DNA from 3 places in the Burkholderia sp. Ac-20353 genome. Region 3 is predicted to be linked to each of the others. Evidence: predicted binding sites of a transcription regulator. Region 3 holds the regulator's gene; each other region holds the start of a gene.

Region 1 (6,584 bases), on a different contig from region 3:
CGCGTGGATCACCGCGACGAGCAGCGAGCTTCTGTTCAATGCGGGCGCGGGTGTCGGCAACCTGATGCAGAACGCACAGGCCGGCGCGCGCGCCGACGTGCTGCTCGTGTGCGTGCTCGGCGTGACCGCGCTGGCGGTGGCGATGAGCGTGCTATGCGAGCGGATCGCGCGGCGCGCGCTGCGCTGGCGCGATCACGCGTGACGGCGCAGCCGCGTGTCGGCGTCGCCCGTATTTCCCGTGTCGCGCGGCTTCAGGATGCCGAGCTGCGCGAGCCGCGCACGTACGATGTTGCGCGACTGGTCGAGCAGGCGCGACATGCGCAGCTGGTTGTGCTCGCTGTAGTCGAACACGCTGCGGTACACCGTATCCTCGATGTGCTGCCACAGGTTCGGCGCGCCGAGGTCGAGCAGTTCGATCACCGCATTGCGCAGCGCGTCGGTCGCTTCGGCGACGTCGCGCGGGCGCCGCGGCGGTGCGACCGCCGCCGCCCCGCCCGCCTCGGCATCGGACGGCGCCAGCGACAGCGCAGAGAACTGCAGGTCGCCGACATCGATCGCACCGCCCGCGCAGATCAGCATCGCGTGGTGGATCACGTTCTCGAGCTCGCGGATGTTGCCGGGCCATGCATGGGCATGCAACCGCGCGCGTGCGGCGTCCGTCAGCGACGGCGCCGCGACGCGCAGCCGCTTTGCATACGCGTCGACGAAATGCTCGATCAGCGGCGCGATGTCGCCGGGCCGCTCGCGCAGCGGCAGCAGGCTCAGCTTCACGACGTTGAGCCGGTAGTACAGGTCCTCACGGAAATTGCCCGCGCGCACCGCCGCTTCGAGATTCACGTTGGTCGCCGCCACGAGCCGCACGTCGATCCTCACGGTCTTGCGCGAGCCGACCGGCGTCACCTCGCGCTCCTGCAGCACGCGCAGCAGCTTCACCTGTGCGGACAGCGGCAGGTCGCCCACCTCGTCGAGAAAGAGCGTGCCGCGATTCGCGGATTCGAACCAGCCGGGCTGGCTGTTCACCGCGCCGGTGAACGCGCCGCGCTCGTGGCCGAACAGCTCGCTTTCGATCAGCGTTTCCGAAAACGCGCCGCAGTTGACCGCGACGAACGGCCCGTCCCGGCGCTCGCTCAGCGAATGCACGAGACGCGCGATCAGCTCCTTGCCGGTGCCGCTCTCGCCCGTTACGAGCACGGTTGCATCGCTCGGCGCGACGAGCTGGATACGTTCGAGCAGCACCCGCGATTTGGGATCGTCGAACGTCAGGGCCTTCGCACGGATGGTGATCGCGTGCAAAGTCGGATCGGGCAAGCTGAAAATGGCCATGGCACGACCGGCGTGATGAACGGGGAAAGCCCGACGATAGCAAGGCCCGCGCCGGCGACGAACCAATTCATCGAGCTATCGGTATGACGTCGTCCGGATTGCAACCGTCGCGCGGCACCGCGCTCACGCGAGCCCGGTCATCTTCCATTGCTGCTCGAGCGCGCCCGGCCCGAATGCCTGCGAGCCGCCGAGCGGCTGCGCGAGCGCCTGGAAGTACGCGGCTTCCTCGAGGATCAGGATGTACTTCGACACGTCGAGAATCGACTTGCCCCAGAACGTCGCGCCGCCGTTCGCCTCGAGAATCGCCGGAACGTCCGGATCGCGGTGGATCGTGTCGACGATGAAGCGTGACTCGCCGGGCCGGCGGTCGACGTAGACCGGGATCTCCCGCGCGCGCGTGTAGCGCGCGGCCGGCGCATAGAGGATCGGCAGCGAGCGGTGCGCGCTCGCCCACGCGCCGAGATACGGGCCATGCACGTGGATCACGACGTCGACCTCGGGCGCCTCGCGGAACACGCCTGCGTAGCGCGTACCGTTGCCGCCCGCGTGCGCGTCGCCGTGCAGCACGTCGCCGTCGAGCGTCACGACGACGGGCTGGATCTCCTGCGACGCGGCCCACGGACTCGGCGCCGACAGCGCGACGACGAGCTCCGTGCCAGGCACACGCTGGAATGCCTGGAACGTGTTGGTCGCGGACAGCGTGCGCGTTTCATTGAGCACGCGCGCAGCCTGCGCGAATTCGCGCGCCGCGCTTTCGACGAACGCCACGAGTTCGCCGCTGTCGATGGCTTGAGTGACTGACATGGATGTGGAGTCCTTTTCCGGTTGAACGAATCGTGCCGCCGGATGGCGGCCTGCCGTGACGGGATCAGCAGCAATCGTGCCAGCGACGTGCATACGCGTGGATCGCTGTCTGTCCGATGCGGGCATGCGGCCGATGCCAGGCGTCATGCGAATCGTGCGCGTGAACCTGCTGCAGGAGCAGCAGCGCGTGACCCGCTTTGCTGCGTGCAACACAGTTCGCAAACCGGTGACGGCAACGCGAATCGCATCACGAGCCGGCAGTACCGACGGCGATGCACAGCGCAACTCGCTGGTTCGAATCTTGCATCGCAACCCGCTCGCGTCGCGCGGTCCTCATGCGGCCCTCGTGCGGCCTCGTGCGGCCTCATGCGGCCCATTTAGCGCTGCGCGCGTCGCATCCCGTTCCGACTTCATTCACATCCACCCGACCATGACACTCTTGCATCTGCGCGGCGTCGCCGCGCGCACACTGCTGGTTTCGGCGCTCGCCGCGTCGTCCGTCCCTTCGCTCGCGGCGTCTGCCGCCCGCGTGCCGGCACCCGATCCACTGCAAGGCGACGGCCGCGTATCCGCGTTCTACACATGGGACCGGGACATTCCCGCCACGCCCGGCGTGCTGCTGCGCTCCGAGCCGCTGCCCGCGACGCTCGGTCTCGCGAGCGCCGCGCGGCAGCTTCGCATCCTGTATTCGTCGACCGACGGCGTTGGCGGCCGCACGCCGATCGCCGTGTCGGGCGCGCTGTTCGTGCCGCGCGGCACGCCGCCCGCCGGCGGCTGGCCGATCGTCGCATGGGCGCACGGCACGTTCGGGATGGCCGACATCTGCGCACCGTCGTGGTTCGGCCGCTCGTATCGCGACGTGCGCTACCTGAACGCATGGCTGCAACAGGGCTTCGCAGTCGTCGCGACCGACTATCAGGGGCTCGGCACGCCAGGACCGAATCCGCAACTCAACAACCGCTCGAACAGCTACACGCTGCTCGACAGTGCGCGCGCGGTGCTTCATGCCGAGCCCGACCTCGCGAACGAAGTCGTGCTGGTCGGCCAGTCGCAAGGCGGCTCCGCGGTCGTCGCGGCGGCAGGATACGCGCCCGGCTATGCACCCGACCTCGCGATCCGCGCGACGGTGGCGACCGGCGTGATCTACAACGCGCCACGCGCGACGCTCGCGTCGCTGCCGAAGTTCGAAACCGCGTATCGGCGCGAGCCGAACCGCGTCGATCCGACGCTCGCTTACCAGTTCTATTCGGTGCTGTCCGCGCAGCAGATCGATCCGACGCTGCGCGCGGATGAAGTGCTGACCGACACCGCGCTGCCGATTCTCGAACAGGCGCGCGTCAGTTGCCTCGCGTCGCTCGAGGACGACGCGGCGCTCGCGCACCTCACGCACGCGAACACCGTGAAACCCGGCGGCGACGCGCGGCTGAAGGCGTGGTGGGACGAATACCTGAAGTACCCGACGCTGAAGATCGACACGCCCGTGTTCATCGGCGCGGGTGCGGACGACGGGCTCGCGCCGCTCGAACTCGCGCTCGCGAAAGATGCGTGCGCGGCCGGCACGACGGTCGAGGCGCACCTCTACGCGGGCCGGGAACACAACGGCACCGTCAACGCGTCGCTTGCCGATTCGATCCCGTTCGTGAAACGCGTGCTCGCGGGCGAGAAGATCCGGGCGATCTGCACGCCGTCGCCACAGCAGGCTGCGACGCAATAGCCGCCGGACGCACGCGCTTTGCACGACGGCGCAAATGCTTTCCCGGAATCGAGCACTTTGCTGTTTCGCTGCCGTACGCGCGTCCAAAGCGCCCGCACGCAAATGCTTTTCGGAATCCGTTATTGGATCGCACCGGCGTCCGTTTTTATACTCGTCAGCACTCTCTGATAAAGAGTGCCAACCAATCTCGACAGAACAGGACGGACAGATGAGCCTACGCCCCTTGCACGATCGGGTCATCGTGAAGCGACTCGACCATGAAACCACCACCGCTTCGGGCATCGTGATTCCCGACAGCGCCGCGGAAAAGCCCGACCAGGGCGAAGTGATCGCGGTCGGTCCTGGCCGCCGGGACGCCGACGGCCAGCGCATCGCGCCCGACCTGACGGTCGGCGAGCGCGTGCTGTTCGGCAAGTACGCGGGCCAGTCGGTCAAGGTGAACGGCGATGAACTTCTCGTGTTGCGCGAGGAAGACATCGTCGCCGTCGTCAATCAATAACGGAGCGCAATCATGGCAGCAAAGGACATCATCTTCAGCGACGTCGCCCGCGCGAAACTGACCGAAGGCGTGAACATTCTCGCGAACGCGGTAAAGGTCACGCTCGGGCCGAAAGGCCGCAACGTCGTGCTCGAGCGCAGCTTCGGCGCGCCGGTCGTCACGAAGGATGGCGTGTCGGTTGCGAAGGAAATCGAGCTCGCCGACAAGCTGCAGAACATCGGCGCGCAGCTTGTGAAGGAGGTCGCGTCGCGCACGAGCGACGCGGCCGGCGACGGCACGACGACAGCCACCGTGCTCGCGCAGGCGATCGTCCGCGAAGGGCAGAAATACGTCGCCGCGGGGCTCAACCCGCTCGACCTGAAGCGCGGCATCGACAAGGCCGTCGCGGCGGCCGTCGAAGAGCTGAAGAAGATCAGCAGGCCGACCACGACGAGCAAGGAAATCGCGCAGGTCGCGACGATCTCCGCGAACGGCGAGGAATCGATCGGCCAGCGCATCGCCGAGGCGATCGACCGCGTCGGCAAGGAAGGCGTGATCACCGTCGAGGACGGCAAGTCGCTCGCCGACGAACTCGACGTCGTCGAAGGGCTGCAGTTCGATCGCGGCTATCTGTCGCCGTACTTCATCAACAACGCGGACAAACAGATCGCCGAGATCGAGAACCCGTACATCCTGCTGCACGACAAGAAGATCGCGAACATCCGCGACCTGCTGCCGGTGCTCGAACAGGTCGCGAAGTCCGGCCGGCCGCTGCTGATCATCGCGGAAGACGTCGAGGGCGAAGCGCTCGCGACGCTCGTCGTGAACAACCTGCGAGGAATCCTGAAGACCGTCGCGGTCAAGGCACCGGGCTTCGGCGACCGCCGCAAGGCACTGCTCGAGGACATCGCGATCCTGACCGGCGGCCAGGTGATCGCCGAGGAAACGGGCCTGACGCTCGAGAAGACGACGCTCGCGGAGCTCGGGCAGGCGAAGCGCATCGAGGTCGGCAAGGAAAACACGACGGTGATCGACGGCGCCGGCAACGCGGCGAATATCGAGGCGCGCGTGAAGCAGATTCGCGTGCAGATCGGCGACGCGACGTCGGACTACGATCGCGAGAAGCTGCAGGAACGCGTCGCGAAGCTCGCGGGCGGCGTCGCGGTGATCAAGGTCGGCGGTGCGACGGAAATCGAGGTCAAGGAGAAGAAGGATCGCGTCGACGACGCGCTGCATGCAACGCGCGCGGCCGTCGAGGAAGGCATCGTGCCGGGCGGCGGTGTCGCGCTGATCCGCGTGAAGCAGGCGATCCGCGAGCTGACCGGCGCAAACGCCGACCAGAACGCGGGCGTCAAGATCGTGCTGCGCGCGCTCGAGGAACCGCTGCGCCAGATCGTCACGAACGCGGGCGAAGAAGCGAGCGTGGTCGTCGCGAAGGTCGCGGAAGGCTCGGGCAACTTCGGGTATAACGCGCAGACCGGTGAATACGGCGACCTCGTCGAATCTGGCGTGCTCGATCCGACCAAGGTCACGCGCACCGCGCTACAGAACGCTGCGTCGGTCGCGGGGCTGCTGCTGACGACCGATGCGACCGTGCATGAAGCGCCGAAGGATCCGGCGCCGGCCGCGACGCCCGGCGCGCCGGGTGCGGGTGGGCCGGGGTTCGATTTCTGAACATGGCCTCGTGTGCCGGATAACCGGCACGGTGGAGGCTGCGGAGAAAACGCAACGCGTGGCAACTCAGATCGCCACGCGTTGTTTTTTATCCGTGGTCTCAACGCGCAGGCAAGCGACGCCAATGCGAGGTGGCCGGATCCGCGCGCATGGATCAATCGAACACGTTAGCGACGATAGATAAACTCGGCATCGGTCGAGCTTCCGACCTTGAATTCATAACCGCCGACGCGCTTGAACCCGGCCCGCTCATAGAATGCAATGGCCTTCTCGTTACCGGACCATACGCCGAGCCAGATCGGGCCGGGCCGGTTCTCCGCAAGAAAGTCGATTGCAAGACCGAGCAGGCGCTGACCGGCCCCGGTACCTTGCGCGTTGCGACGCAGGTAAATCTGGCAAATCTCCCCGTCTCCGTTCTTCACTTCGGGATGCGGCAATTTGCACGGACCGACAAACGCATAACCAACCAACGACTGATCACTCGCCTCGACCACCCAGGTTCGGTGCTCCGGATCCAGCAGCTGGCCCCTGACGACTTCCGGCGAGTAACTTGCGGCTTCATAAGCCGCGAGATCCTCAGCGCCATAAGGT
Region 2 (6,584 bases), on a different contig from region 3:
CGCGATGATCTACGGCCACGTCGAGATGTCGCTGCGCAACGAGGCAACGGGTGAAGTACTGACGACTCGTCTCGGCGCGCAGCGCTCGCAAGGCACGCTGCGCATCGAGAACTTCATTCCCAACAACGGGGTGCTGCTGACGAAGGAAATCATCGAGGACGTCGGCTTCTACGATCCGCACGTGCTCATCGCGCGCTTGTGCGACTGGGATCTCTGGCGTCGCGTTGCGGAGCGATACGAGGTCAAGGCGGTCGACGTGTCGGTCGGCATCGAGGACGGTCCGATCACGAACGACAGCCTCGGGCACACCTATACGCTCGACAGCTGGGCGGTCAACGAGTGGATGCACACGCCGCGCGATGAACGGCTGCTTCCGGCGAACTTCGGCGACTACGACGTCCTCGAACCCGACCCGGTGCATGGTGCCAGCACGCAATCCGTGGCTCGGTCGCTCGCGGTCAAGCACGCGAACGGTCGCGGCTGGCCCGTCGCGCCCTGGAGCGACGCGCAGCGCGGCGACGGCTACATCCTCGTCGTCAATCTGCACTACGACGCGTCGACGTACCTGTACTTCAACGCGCTGCCGCCGGAAGTCGCCAAGCGCGTCCGCATCATTTCGCCGAGCACGGGCTACGGCGTCGAGGAACTCGCGCGCGCCAGCTGCGTGATTTTCGTCCGGCACATCGCCTATTTCGGCGCATGGATCGATGCGGCGCGCGCCATGAAAGTGCCGTCGTACTACTTCCTGGACGACAATCTTCCGCTGCTTGCCGAGGCGGGCGAGCTCTCGCATGGCAACGAGGACTATCGCCTCGACCAATACCGGAAGGATCTGTCCCTGTTCGACGGGATCCTGTTGTCCAGCACGAAGCTCGTCGAATACTTCGAGGAGCAACTGCTGCATGACCGGCTGTATCGCTTCCCCGTGTCCTTCTACGATCAGCGCGCGCTGCCGGTCGATTACAGCAACGAGAAGGCCGATGGCGAGCTCGTGATCGCCTGCGCGACCGGCTCGCACCGTGCCAAGGGACTTTGGGAAGTCGTTTTCCCGGCGCTTCGAAAGCTGGCGAACGAAGGTCGGAGCATTCACCTCGTCGCGCCGGAGCCGGGCGAGGACGAATACAGGAAGCTGCTCGACGACCTTCCAGCTTCCTTGCGCGTGACCTTGCTGCCGTTCGAGACTGACTACCATTACGCGATGCGCCGCTTCGCGCGGTACTCGCCGGACCTGCTGCTGCATGCGCCGAGCTCGACGATCAACAACGCCTACAAGACGCTGCACCCGCTCTTGTCCGCGCTGATCATGAACGCGGTCCCCGTGCTGCCCGATACGCAACCGTACGACCAGATCGTCGAATGCGGGAATGCGGTGTTCGTGCACGACTCCGGCAAGTCGGCGTCGTGGTATCACGCGCTCGTCGGTGCCGTGGATGATCGCGCCGGCCTCCAGCGGATCGGCGAGAACAACGCGGCGTACTGTGCGGCTCATTTCTCCGGCAAGGAAAACGCGGCCGTCCTTCAGGCCATTCTCGAGAAGCACGGCAGTGAAGTGCCGTGGGAAATCCAGGCCGATCGCCTGCACAAGCTGGCGTCCTGGTCCCGGCAGCGAACGGGTGTGGCCGGAGGAGACGTGTCGTTTACACCCGCCATCGAGCAGGCGTGCGAACTGGCCACTTTCCGGCGGATCCGCCGCTACTCGTGGCGTCACCGGATCTTCGCGGCACCGGGCAACCTGTGGAGCATGATCTCCCCGCAGTTCGCGCGCCTGAAGGCGTTCAGCGAACAGCAGGGCTGGCGGCGGAGCGGCTCTTCGCTCGAATTGAGCGATTCGCTTCACGACACGCCGTTCCACGAATACCGCGTCACGCTCCCGTCCGGCAAGTTGTCGGCACTGTGCTTCGCGCTGACGGTCGATTTCGTCAAGCAGGGCCAGTTCGGTGTCGAGCTTGTTTCGCCGGAGAACTACATCAGGGGCCACATCGTCGTCGACCTTCAGAAGCTGGATCTGACGAAGCCGGTGCGACTCGATTTCGAAAGCATCGAGATCAAGCCGGGCGAGACCTGGGGCGTGCGCGTGTTCGCAAAATCGAAGACGCCGGTGTACGTCTACGAGTTCGTCAACCGGAAGTGGTTCGGGCTGAAATTCGACGCACCCACGCCATTCATGGAAATGGTCATGTCCAGGTAGGGGAAAAAGCCAGGGCGGCAACCGGCCGCCCGTGGATTGCATGCGTCCGCCGCAGCGTCGGCGTCGATTCGCCGCTTGAACTTGCGACGGCGCAGACGTGGCTACTCGAGGGTTCTTCACGCTCATCCGTGAAGAACCTTTTTTTATTGGTGCATCGATCATGCGCATGGCGGAATGGGCGCCGCATGACGTGCGGTGCAATGAAATTTGCCAATGCGTCCGACTATCGGCGACACGCGAATCAGGAGTCGCCGATTTTCATGGCGCGTTATATTGCCGGGGATTGTCGGGGATTTCATATTTGGCGATTAACATGGATTTTGCGGCCTGCGGCCTGCGGCCTGCGTCATGCGGACGGTTTATTGAAAGGGGTGCCGTCGCCGGGCCTGCATGAGAGCCACAAACTCGAACACGTGGTCGAGACGGACGGGCGATTCGGTGCCTTCAAGCATGATGTGGATGCGCCTGTCTGAAAGTACGAATGCGTCACATACCGCTAGGCGGACCTGAAGTCATCTGCGAGAGCGCCAATTCCGGCGTTTCTCCAGGCACGAGTCTCAAGGCCAAAAAGAGGGCTGTCGACATGAGCAATTTGGAAGGGATCTTCCGCGGAGCGCTGGTTGAGCGGTTCGGCGTGCTGACACCGGGCTACGACAGCGGTTTCGTCGATTCGTATATGACGGAACAGTTCAAGAGCCGGGCGCAGGAGTACGTCAGGACGCATTACAACTCGGATCACTGCGACGGTGTCATCCAGCAGGCCTTGAACGCGGTGAACGTCCGCGAGCCTTGCGGCGCGGACGATTTCGTCATTCTCGATGTCGGCTCCGGAGCGGGCGGATCGGTGTTTTCACTGATCCGGATCTTTGGCCATTTGTCGAACGTCCGCATCATCTGCTCAGATCTTTCGATGGAGATGCTTGCCTTGTTGAGGCAGGGCCTGGTCGACATCAACTGCAAGTGCAAGGTCGACGTGCTGCAACTGAACGCCGAGCAACTCGACTTCCATGACTCGTCGGTCGACCTCGTGGTGGGCTATGCGATCGCGCATCACCTGTATCGCCCCGACCTGATGTTCAGGCACGTCGCCCGCGTGCTGAAGCCGGGTGGCCATGCGATCTTCATGGAACCCTTCGAGAACGGCAACGTGATCCTGTCTGCGGCGATGGGCATCATTCTGGCCGATAGCCGAAGCCAGCAAATCGCCGATGGCGTCCGCGAGTTCATGCGCAATATCGTCCACGACAGAAAGTCGCGCATCGGGCGCGACAAGAACGCGGAATACTTCAAGCATCTCGACGACAAGTGGATGTTCACGCGTGCCTATCTGCTCGAAAGCTTTGCGGCCGACCTGGGGCCGTTGGAGATCCGGTCTCTGCATAGTCCGGAGAAGCTGTTCGAAAACCAGATGGCCATGTTGCTGTCGCTTGGCCTGTCGCTGGACAAGGGCGCGCTGCCGGAGTGGGCATGGAACATCATTCGCATGCTCGACGAGTCGATGTCCGACGATTGCAAGGAGGACTCGCTCATCGAAGGCATGGTGCTGTTCACGAAATCGGCCTAGCGTCGGTTGTCAGAAGCCGAAGCTGACCTGCGACAGGCCGTCGATGGATGCCATGCATCCGCCCATCGCCGGCTCCGGTCCGCCCTTCGAACCGGCGATCGCGCAGACACGGCTTCCTGTCGGTTCTTCGCCCAGCCATGAAGAACCTTTCTCACTGCACCGCCGCCTCGCAACGGGGCGGTGTGCCGCCGTCGGTCCGCGAAACCGCTTCGCGGACCGTGCCGCGCGCGTCGATGCCGGCGGCGTGCACCTGAAATGGGATGGAACCCCGTGCGCGACACGAACCGTCCTCCGCCGACGCGCGACGATCGCGCGATTCCCGAAATTTTCCACCCGAATGCGCGATTTCCCTAGGTGGAACCCGGCGCCCGTTTTTCTGTCTTTCGTTATCCCGTCGTGGCGGGCCGCGGCCTGTCCATGCTTCGGTGGATTTTTATAAGCTATTGATTTTGCACTGAAAATTTTGCCTGCACCTGCCGCCCGTCCGGGCGAACTCGCGCCGGACGTCCCGTGATATCGGCGTCGCCGGCCCCTTCTTGAATTTGTCAAAACGCGTCCATATAATTAGCACTCGCTGCACGAGAGTGCTAACAATTCTCTGCCGGGCGAACCGCCGGGCAGATTCCCAAAGTGTTCTTCAATCTCAGTCAAGAGAGGAGTGGATATGAACCTTCGTCCTTTGCACGATCGCGTGATCGTCAAGCGCCTGGATCAGGAAACCAAGACGGCATCGGGCATCGTGATCCCCGACGCAGCCGCTGAGAAGCCGGATCAAGGCGAAGTCCTGGCCATCGGCCCGGGCAAGCGCGACGACAAGGGCGCGCCGATCGCGCTCGACGTGAAGGTCGGCGATCGCGTGCTGTTCGGCAAGTACGCTGGCCAGACCGTCAAGGTCGACGGCCAGGAACTGCTGGTGATGCGCGAAGAAGACATCATGGCCGTGGTCAACGCCAAGTAAGCGTCCCATAACGGTACATATTCCCAAGAATCCAAGGAGTTAGAAGATGGCAGCTAAAGACGTCGTATTCGGCGATTCCGCCCGCGCGAAGATGGTCGAAGGCGTGAACATTCTCGCCAACGCAGTGAAGGTCACGCTGGGTCCGAAGGGCCGCAACGTCGTGCTCGAGCGCAGCTTCGGCGGCCCGACGGTCACCAAGGACGGTGTGTCGGTCGCGAAGGAAATCGAGCTGAAGGACAAGCTCCAGAACATGGGCGCGCAAATGGTCAAGGAAGTCGCTTCCAAGACCAGCGACAACGCAGGCGACGGCACGACGACGGCAACCGTCCTCGCGCAATCGATCGTCCGCGAAGGCATGAAGTACGTCGCATCGGGCATGAACCCGATGGACCTGAAGCGCGGCATCGACAAGGCAGTCGCAGCGGCTGTCGAAGAGCTGAAGAAGATCAGCAAGCCGTGCACGACGAACAAGGAAATCGCTCAAGTCGGTTCGATCTCGGCGAACAGCGACACGTCGATCGGCGATCGCATCGCTGAAGCGATGGACAAGGTCGGCAAGGAAGGCGTGATCACCGTCGAAGACGGCAAGTCGCTGGCCGACGAGCTGGACGTCGTCGAAGGCATGCAATTCGACCGCGGCTACCTGTCGCCGTACTTCATCAACAACCCGGACAAGCAAGTCGCCGTCCTCGACAACCCGTTCGTGCTGCTGCACGACAAGAAGGTGTCGAACATCCGCGATCTGCTGCCGGTGCTCGAGCAAGTCGCAAAGGCTGGCCGTCCGCTGCTGATCATCGCTGAAGACGTCGAAGGCGAAGCGCTCGCAACGCTGGTCGTCAACAACATCCGCGGCATCCTGAAGACCGTTGCGGTCAAGGCGCCGGGCTTCGGCGATCGTCGCAAGGCGATGCTGGAAGACATCGCGATCCTGACCGGCGGTCAGGTCGTCGCGGAAGAAACCGGCCTGACGCTCGAGAAGGCAACGCTGGCCGAACTGGGCCAGGCGAAGCGCATCGAAGTGGGCAAGGAAAACACGACGATCATCGACGGCGCAGGCGAAGCCGTGAACATCGAAGCGCGCGTGAAGCAAGTGCGCACGCAGATCGAAGAAGCGACGTCGGACTACGACCGTGAAAAGCTGCAAGAGCGCGTGGCCAAGCTGGCCGGCGGTGTGGCAGTGATCAAGGTCGGCGCTGCGACCGAAGTCGAAATGAAGGAAAAGAAGGCACGTGTCGAAGACGCACTGCACGCAACGCGCGCGGCTGTGGAAGAAGGCATCGTGGCTGGCGGCGGCGTCGCGCTGATCCGCGCTCGCACCGCGATCGCAGGCCTGACCGGCGTCAACGCCGACCAGAACGCCGGCATCAAGATCGTGCTGCGCGCAATGGAAGAGCCGCTGCGCCAGATCGTCACGAACGGCGGCGAAGAAGCGAGCGTCGTGGTGGCGGCAGTTGCTGCAGGCCAGGGCAACTACGGCTACAACGCAGCGACGGGCGAGTACGTCGACATGGTCGAGGCTGGTGTTGTCGACCCGACCAAGGTCACGCGCACCGCACTGCAGAACGCAGCTTCGGTCGCAGGCCTGCTGCTGACGACGGACGCAGCTGTCGCAGAACTGCCGAAGGAAGACGCTCCGATGGCGGGCGGCATGCCGGGCGGCATGGGCGGCATGGGCATGGACATGTAATCGACTTCGGTCGATGGTGTCCGGAACGCGCGGCGACGCGCGTTCCAGCCAAAAAAAGACCCGCAGCGATGCGGGTCTTTTTTTATTTCTTCATTTCTCAATGCCGGTGCGACGTCCTCGGCAGCAGGTCCGGCGTTGCGGCAGGCGGCGACGCGTCGTCGTCGTTGCTGCGCGCCCAGAAGAAGCG
Region 3 (6,584 bases):
TGGATCAAGGGCCGGCTCGTGTCCGAAGGGCACAGCGACGCCGCGCAGCGGCTCGAGACGCAGCTCGATGCGATCGTCAAGCCGTTCGTCTACCGGCGTTATCTCGATTTCGGCGTGATCGGCGCGATCCGTTCGCTGCATCAGCAGATCCGCCAGGAGGCCGCGCGCCGCGCGTCGATGCGGCCGGACAAGGCCGACGACATCAAGCTCGGACGCGGCGGGATCCGCGAGATCGAGTTCAGCGCGCAGGTATTCCAGTTGATCCGCGGCGGGCAGGATGCCGGGTTCCGCGTGCGGCCGACGCTCGCGGTGCTGCGCCATGCGCAAGCGCGCGGGCTGATCGGCGATGACGTCCAGGCGGGGCTGACCGATGCTTACAATTTCCTGCGCACGCTCGAGCACCGGCTGCAATATCGCAACGACGCGCAGACGCACGCGATGCCGGTCGACGCCGACGAGCGCGCGGCGCTCGCGGCATCGCTCGGCTTTGCCGACTACGCGGCGCTGATGACGGTGCTCGACGGTCATCGCACGTTCGTCGAGGCGCAGTTCGACCAGATCTTCGCGGACAAGGTCAACGGCGGGCAGGGTTGCGGCGCGGCGGAGGACAGCGCGGCCGCATGGATCTGGAGCGGCGCGCTCGCCGACGACGGCGCGGACGACGCGCTGACGGCCCGCCTCGACGGCCTCGGCTTTCGCGATCCGGACGCGGTGCTCGCGCGGTTGCGCGCGGTCTGGCAATCGTCGCGCTACACGGGGCTGCCGGAAAAGAGCCGGCAGCGCTTCGACACCGTCGCGCAGCGCGCGCTCGAGGCGGCGCCGCGGATCGACGCCGCGCACCGCGACGACACGATCGTGCGGCTCTTCGACCTGCTCGAGACGGTCAGCCGGCGCGGCGTCTACCTCGCGCTGCTGACCGAATATCCGGCCGCGCTCGACCGCGTGCTGTCGGTGCTCGGCGCGACGCGCTGGGGCGGCGGCTACCTGATCCGGCACCCGCAACTGCTCGACGAGCTGCTCGACGACGAGGCGATCGCGAGCCCGTTCGACTGGCCGGCGTTCAAGCACGCGCTGCGCGCGCGCCTCGCCGCAGCCGACGGCCCCGAGCAGCAGATGGACCTGCTGCGCCACGCGCAGCACGCGGAGGTATTCCGCATCCTGCTGATCGACCTCGCGGGGCAGCTGTCGGTCGAGCACGTCAGCGACCGGCTGTCGGAGCTCGCCGACGCGGTGCTCGACGTGACGATCGAGGTCGTCTGGTCGCAGCTCGCGAAACGCCACTGCGACGTGCCGAAATTCGCGGTGATCGCATACGGCAAGCTGGGCGGCAAGGAGCTCGGCTACGCGTCGGATCTCGACCTGATCTTCCTGTACGACGACCCGGACGACCGGGCGGCGGACGTCTACACGACCTTCACCCGCCGGCTGATCACGTGGCTGACGACCGCCACCGGCGCCGGTGCGCTGTTCGACATCGACCTGCGGCTGCGGCCGAACGGCGAAGCCGGGCTGCTCGTCACCGATCTCGACGCGTTCCGCCGCTACCAGCTGCGCGAGGGCGATGCGGCGAACACTGCGTGGGTCTGGGAGCACCAGGCGCTGACGCGCGCGCGCTACAGCGCGGGCGATGCGCAGATCGGCACTGTGTTCGAGGCAATCCGCGATCAGGTGCTGACGACGCCGCGCGACGCAGCCGTGCTCGCGACGGAAATCGTCGGCATGCGCGACAAGGTGTTTGCCGGCCATCCGAACCACACCGAGCTGTTCGACCTGAAGCACGACCGGGGCGGGATGGTGGACATCGAGTTCATCGTCCAGTTCTGGGTGCTGCTGCACGCGTCGCGCGATCCGGAACTGATCCGCAATACGGGCAACATCGCGCTGCTGCGCGAGGTCGCGCGCTTCGGGCTGATGAGCGACGCGGAAGCCGAACGCGTCGGCGCCGCGTATCGCAAGTACCGGAAGCTGCAGCACAAGCTGCGGCTCGACGGGATGGAGAAGGCGCGGGTCGATCCGGCGCTCGTCGCCGACGAGCGGGCGGTGGTGACGGCGCTTTGGGAGCGGGTGTTCGGGGCGATTGAAACGGGCGTTTGAACGGCCCGTCAGGCCGCCAGCATTTCCTTCGCGTGCTTGCGCGTGGTCGCGGTGATCTCGAGGCCGCCGAGCATCCGCGCGACTTCCTCGATACGGCTCGCCTTGTCGAGCGGGACGACCGTCGACACGGTGCCGCCGTTGTGGTCCGCCCCCTTGGCGACCTGGTAGTGCTGGTCGCCGCGCGCCGCAACCTGCGGCAGGTGGGTCACGCACAGCACCTGTCGGTCGCGGCCGAGCTGATGCAGCAGGCGGCCGACCACCTCGGCGACGCCGCCGCCGATTCCCGTATCGACTTCGTCGAAGATCAGCGTCGGCGTCGGACTCGCGGCGCTCGCGATGACCGCGAGCGCGAGGCTGATCCGCGCGAGCTCGCCGCCCGACGCGACCTTCGCGAGCGGCCGCAGCGGCACGCCCGGGTGACCGGCGACGCGGAACTCGACCTGCTCGAGCCCGTGCGGGCCGCCGTCGGCGAGCGGAACGAGTGTGACGTCGAAGCTGCCGCCCGCCATCGACAGCTCCTGCATGCCGGCCGTCACTGCCGTGCCGAGCGCCTTGGCGGCCTGCGTGCGGGCCTTCGACAGGCGCTTCGCGTCGGTGACATACGCGTCCCATGCCTTGGCCTGCGCGGCTTCCAGCGCGCCGAGGTCGGCGGCCGCATCGAGCGCGGCAAGCTGCGCGCGCCGCGCCGCGTGCTCTTCGTGCAGCGTATCGGGCGGCAGGCGGAACTTGCGGGCGGTCGAATGCAGCGCGTCGAGACGCGTTTCGACCTGCGCGAGCCGGTTCGGGTCGAGGTCGAGACGCTGCGCATAGTGCGACAGCGAATAGACGGCCTCCTGCAGCTGGATTTCGGCCGGCTCGAGCGACGCGAGCGCGTCGCCGAGCGCCGGATCGTAGTCGGCGAGGCTGCGCAGCTTCGACACGATCGCGCCGAGCTGCGCGAGCATCGCGTCGTCGGCTTCGGACAGCGCGTTGAGCGCGCCCTGCACGCCATCGATCAGGTTCGCCGAATGCGACAGGCGCTTGTGTTCATTGCTCACTTCGTCCCATTCGCCGGGTTGCGGCGCGAGCTTGTCGAGCTCGGCGAGCTGCCACGCGAGCTTCTCGCGTTCGAGCTGCAGCTCGCGCTCGTGCGCCTTCGCCGCGTCGATCGCCTGGGTTGCGTCGCGCCACACGCGCCATGCGCGCGCGACGTTCGCGGCGTCGGCGACGAGCCCCGCGTGCGTGTCGAACAGCTCGCGCTGCGCGTCCGGCCGCATCAGCAGCTGGTGCGCGTGCTGGCCGTGGATGTCGACGAGCATCTCGCCGACTTCGCGCAACTGCGCGAGCGTCGCGCTCGTGCCGTTGATGAACGCGCGCGAACGGCCGTTTGCGTCGATGACGCGCCGCAGCATCACGACGTCTTCGGTGTCGAACGCGTGCTCGTCGAGCCAGCGCGCGACGCGGTCGTGCGGCGTGAATTCGGCGGTGATGTCGGCGCGGCTGCAGCCGGCGCGCACGACGCTCGCGTCGGCGCGCTCGCCGAGCGCCAGCGCGAGCGCGTCGATCAGGATCGATTTGCCGGCGCCGGTTTCGCCGGAAAAGACGGTAAAGCCGCTGTCGAATTCGAGGTCGAGCGCGGCGACGATGACGAAGTCGCGGATCGAGAGGTGGCGGAGCATGGTATCGGGCGGTTGTGCGTCAGGACGCCGTGTCGTCGTCTTCTTCGGGTGATGCGTGCTCGTTCCAGTGCAGCTTCTTGCGCAGCGTCGCGTAATAGCTGTAGCCGATCGGATGCAGGAACGGCACCGTGTGCTTCGAGCGGCGCACCTCGATCGTGTCGTTCAGCTCGAGCGCGGTGAACGACTGCATGTCGAAGTTCACGTTGACGTCGCGGCCGCTGACGATCTGGATCGCAATCTTCGTGTCGTCCGGCAGCACGATCGGCCGGTTCGACAGCGCGTGCGGCGCGATCGGCACGAGCACGATGCCCTGGAGCTGCGGGTGCAGGATCGGCCCCGCCGACGACAGCGCATACGCGGTCGAGCCGGTCGGCGTCGCGACGATCAGGCCGTCCGAGCGCTGGTTGTACATGAACCGGCCGTCGACCGACGCGCGCAGCTCGACCATCCCGGAGACGCCGCTGCGGTTCACGACGACGTCGTTGAACGCGAGTGCGTGGTAGATCGGCTCGCCGTCGCGCACGATCCGCGCCTCGAGCAGCGATCGCTCCTCGCGCTCGAACTTGCCTGCCAGCATCACGGGGACGCGCGCCTGCATGTCGGCCGCCGCGATGTCCGTGATGAAGCCGAGCCGCCCGTGGTTGATCCCGATCAGCGGCGTCTTGTACGGCGCTAGCTGCCGGCCGATGCCGAGCATCGTGCCGTCGCCGCCGAGCACGACCGCCACGTCGGCACGCGCCCCGATTTCGGCCGGGGTGAGCGCCGGGTAGCCAGCGATGCCGATCTCGCGCGCAGTGTCGGCTTCGAATACGACCTCGAAACCCTGCTTCGCGATACAGGCGGCCAGCGTCGCGAGCGGCTCGGCGATGCCGGGCGTGTTGCTCCGGCCGACGAGCGCGACAGTATGGAACTGATTACCGGTTTTCATGGCGGCATTACACCATAGCTCGTTGACGAAAAGAACCGTTTGCGGCCCCGGGCGCCGCGTCCGGCCCGATTGCATGTCGGGCGCGGCCACTCGCCGCAGTCGCGCGGTTGCGCTAAAATTTTCCACCATGCTAGATCCTCGCGCACGAACCCTCCTGAAAACCCTGATCGAACGGTATATCGCCGACGGTCAGCCGGTCGGATCGCGCACGTTGTCCCGTTATTCCGGGCTCGAGCTGAGCCCGGCGACGATCCGCAACGTGATGTCCGACCTGGAGGAGCTCGGCCTCGTTTCGAGCCCGCACACGTCGGCCGGCCGCGTGCCGACGCCGCGCGGCTATCGGCTGTTCGTCGACACGATGCTGACGGTCGACGCGCCGATCGACGCGGACGCAGTCGCCCGCCAGGTGCAGACCACGCTGCAGGCCGGCGAGCCGCAGCAGAGGGTGGTCGCGGCCGCGGCGAGCGTGCTGTCGAACCTGTCGCAGTTCGCGGGCGTCGTGCTGACGCCGCGCCGCAGCCACGTGTTCAAGCAGATCGAGTTCATGCGCCTGTCGGACAAGCGCATCCTGCTGATCATCGTCACCCCCGAGGGCGATGTGCAGAACCGGATGCTCGCGACCCCGCGCGACTATTCGCCGTCGCAGCTGACCGAGGCATCGAACTACATCAACGCGCATTTCGCCGGACTGTCGTTCGACGAGGTGCGGCGCCGCCTGCGCGACGAGATCGACCAGCTGCGCGGCGACATGACCACGCTGATGCACGCAGCCGTGACCGCGAGCACCGAGGTGCCGGACACCGAGGACACCGTGCTGATCTCCGGCGAGCGCAACCTGCTCGAGGTCGCGGACCTGTCGTCCGACATGGCGCGGCTGCGCAAGCTGTTCGACGTGTTCGACCAAAAGACCGGCCTCCTGCAATTGCTCGACGTGTCGAGCCACGCCCAGGGCGTGCAGATCTTCATCGGCGGCGAATCGACGCTCGTGCCGATCGAGGAAATGAGCGTCGTCACCGCGCCTTACGAGGTGAACGGCAAGATCGTCGGCACGCTTGGCGTGATCGGCCCGACCCGCATGGCGTACAACCGGGTGATCCCGATCGTCGACATCACCGCGCGGCTGCTGTCGCTCACGCTCAGCCAGCAATAGTCAGCCTTCACCAGCCTTCACCAGCCTTCACCGGCAAAAGCCCGTCCCGCCATCGTGCCGCGGCGCGCCGCGCGCCGCAATCGGCCGAACGGCCAGTCACCGCGTCCGGGACGGCCCGCTATAATTGAAAGCCGTCCGGTTCCGTGCCCCGTGCACGTACTTTTTATGCGCTTCGATCTTGAGCCGCCATCGAGCGTCGCGGCCGCCCATCGCATCGCGGTGCTGCTGATCAATCTCGGCACACCTGACGCACCGACGCCGCGCGCGGTCCGGCGCTATCTCGCCGAATTCCTGTCCGATCCCCGCGTCGTCGAAATCCCGCAGGCGATCTGGCAGGTTCTGCTGCGCACGCTCATCCTGCCGCTGCGCGGCCGCGCGTCCGCGAAGAAGTACGCGGCCGTCTGGATGCCCGAGGGCTCGCCGCTGCGCGTGCACACCGAGCGCCAGGTCGAAGGCGTGCGGCACCTGCTCGCGTCGAACAGCTATCACGTGCTGGTGGACTACGCGATGCGCTACGGCAGCCCGAGTCTCCCGCAGGTGCTCTCGCAACTGAAGCGCGCAGGCGTCGAGCGGGTGCTGCTGATGCCGATGTATCCGCAATACTCGGCGTCGACGACTGCGACGGCGTTCGACGCCGCCTTCGACGCGCTCGCGCGCATGCGCAACCAGCCGGAAATCCGCACGGTGCGCCATTACGCCGACCATCCGGCGTATATCCACGCGCTTGCCGAGCAGGTGCGCCAGTATTGGGCGC

What was found. The regulator HrcA, encoded in region 3, represses chaperone genes, less so after heat shock. The targets are predictions, from matches to a motif close to TTAGCACTCNNNNNNNNNGAGTGCTAA.
Region 1: the regulator HrcA is predicted to act here: its motif matches at 3,996-4,022, upstream of G3N94_RS24120 (co-chaperone GroES).
Region 2: the regulator HrcA is predicted to act here: its motif matches at 4,317-4,343, upstream of groES (co-chaperone GroES).

The regions. Positions count from the first base shown of each region.
Region 1 covers NZ_JAAGPL010000092.1:2,813-9,396, reverse strand. The annotation lists gene G3N94_RS24140 (ABC transporter permease) at 1-202, shown strand, start outside; gene G3N94_RS24135 (sigma 54-interacting transcriptional regulator) at 193-1,323, opposite strand; gene G3N94_RS24130 (class II aldolase/adducin family protein) at 1,447-2,127, opposite strand; gene G3N94_RS24125 (alpha/beta fold hydrolase) at 2,558-3,841, shown strand; gene G3N94_RS24120 (co-chaperone GroES) at 4,050-4,340, shown strand; gene groL (chaperonin GroEL) at 4,353-5,993, shown strand; gene G3N94_RS42565 (GNAT family N-acetyltransferase) at 6,161-6,584, opposite strand, start outside.
Region 2 covers NZ_JAAGPL010000161.1:1,307-7,890, reverse strand. The annotation lists gene G3N94_RS30765 (glycosyltransferase) at 1-2,188, shown strand, start outside; gene G3N94_RS30760 (hypothetical protein) at 2,389-2,661, shown strand; gene G3N94_RS30755 (class I SAM-dependent methyltransferase) at 2,670-3,752, shown strand; gene groES (co-chaperone GroES) at 4,417-4,710, shown strand; gene groL (chaperonin GroEL) at 4,757-6,397, shown strand; gene G3N94_RS30740 (hydroxymethylpyrimidine/phosphomethylpyrimidine kinase) at 6,495-6,584, opposite strand, start outside.
Region 3 covers NZ_JAAGPL010000087.1:15,070-21,653, forward strand. The annotation lists gene glnE (bifunctional [glutamate--ammonia ligase]-adenylyl-L-tyrosine phosphorylase/[glutamate--ammonia-ligase] adenylyltransferase) at 1-2,094, shown strand, start outside; gene recN (DNA repair protein RecN) at 2,103-3,752, opposite strand; gene G3N94_RS23400 (NAD kinase) at 3,772-4,680, opposite strand; gene hrcA (heat-inducible transcriptional repressor HrcA) at 4,808-5,830, shown strand; gene hemH (ferrochelatase) at 5,996-6,584, shown strand, end outside.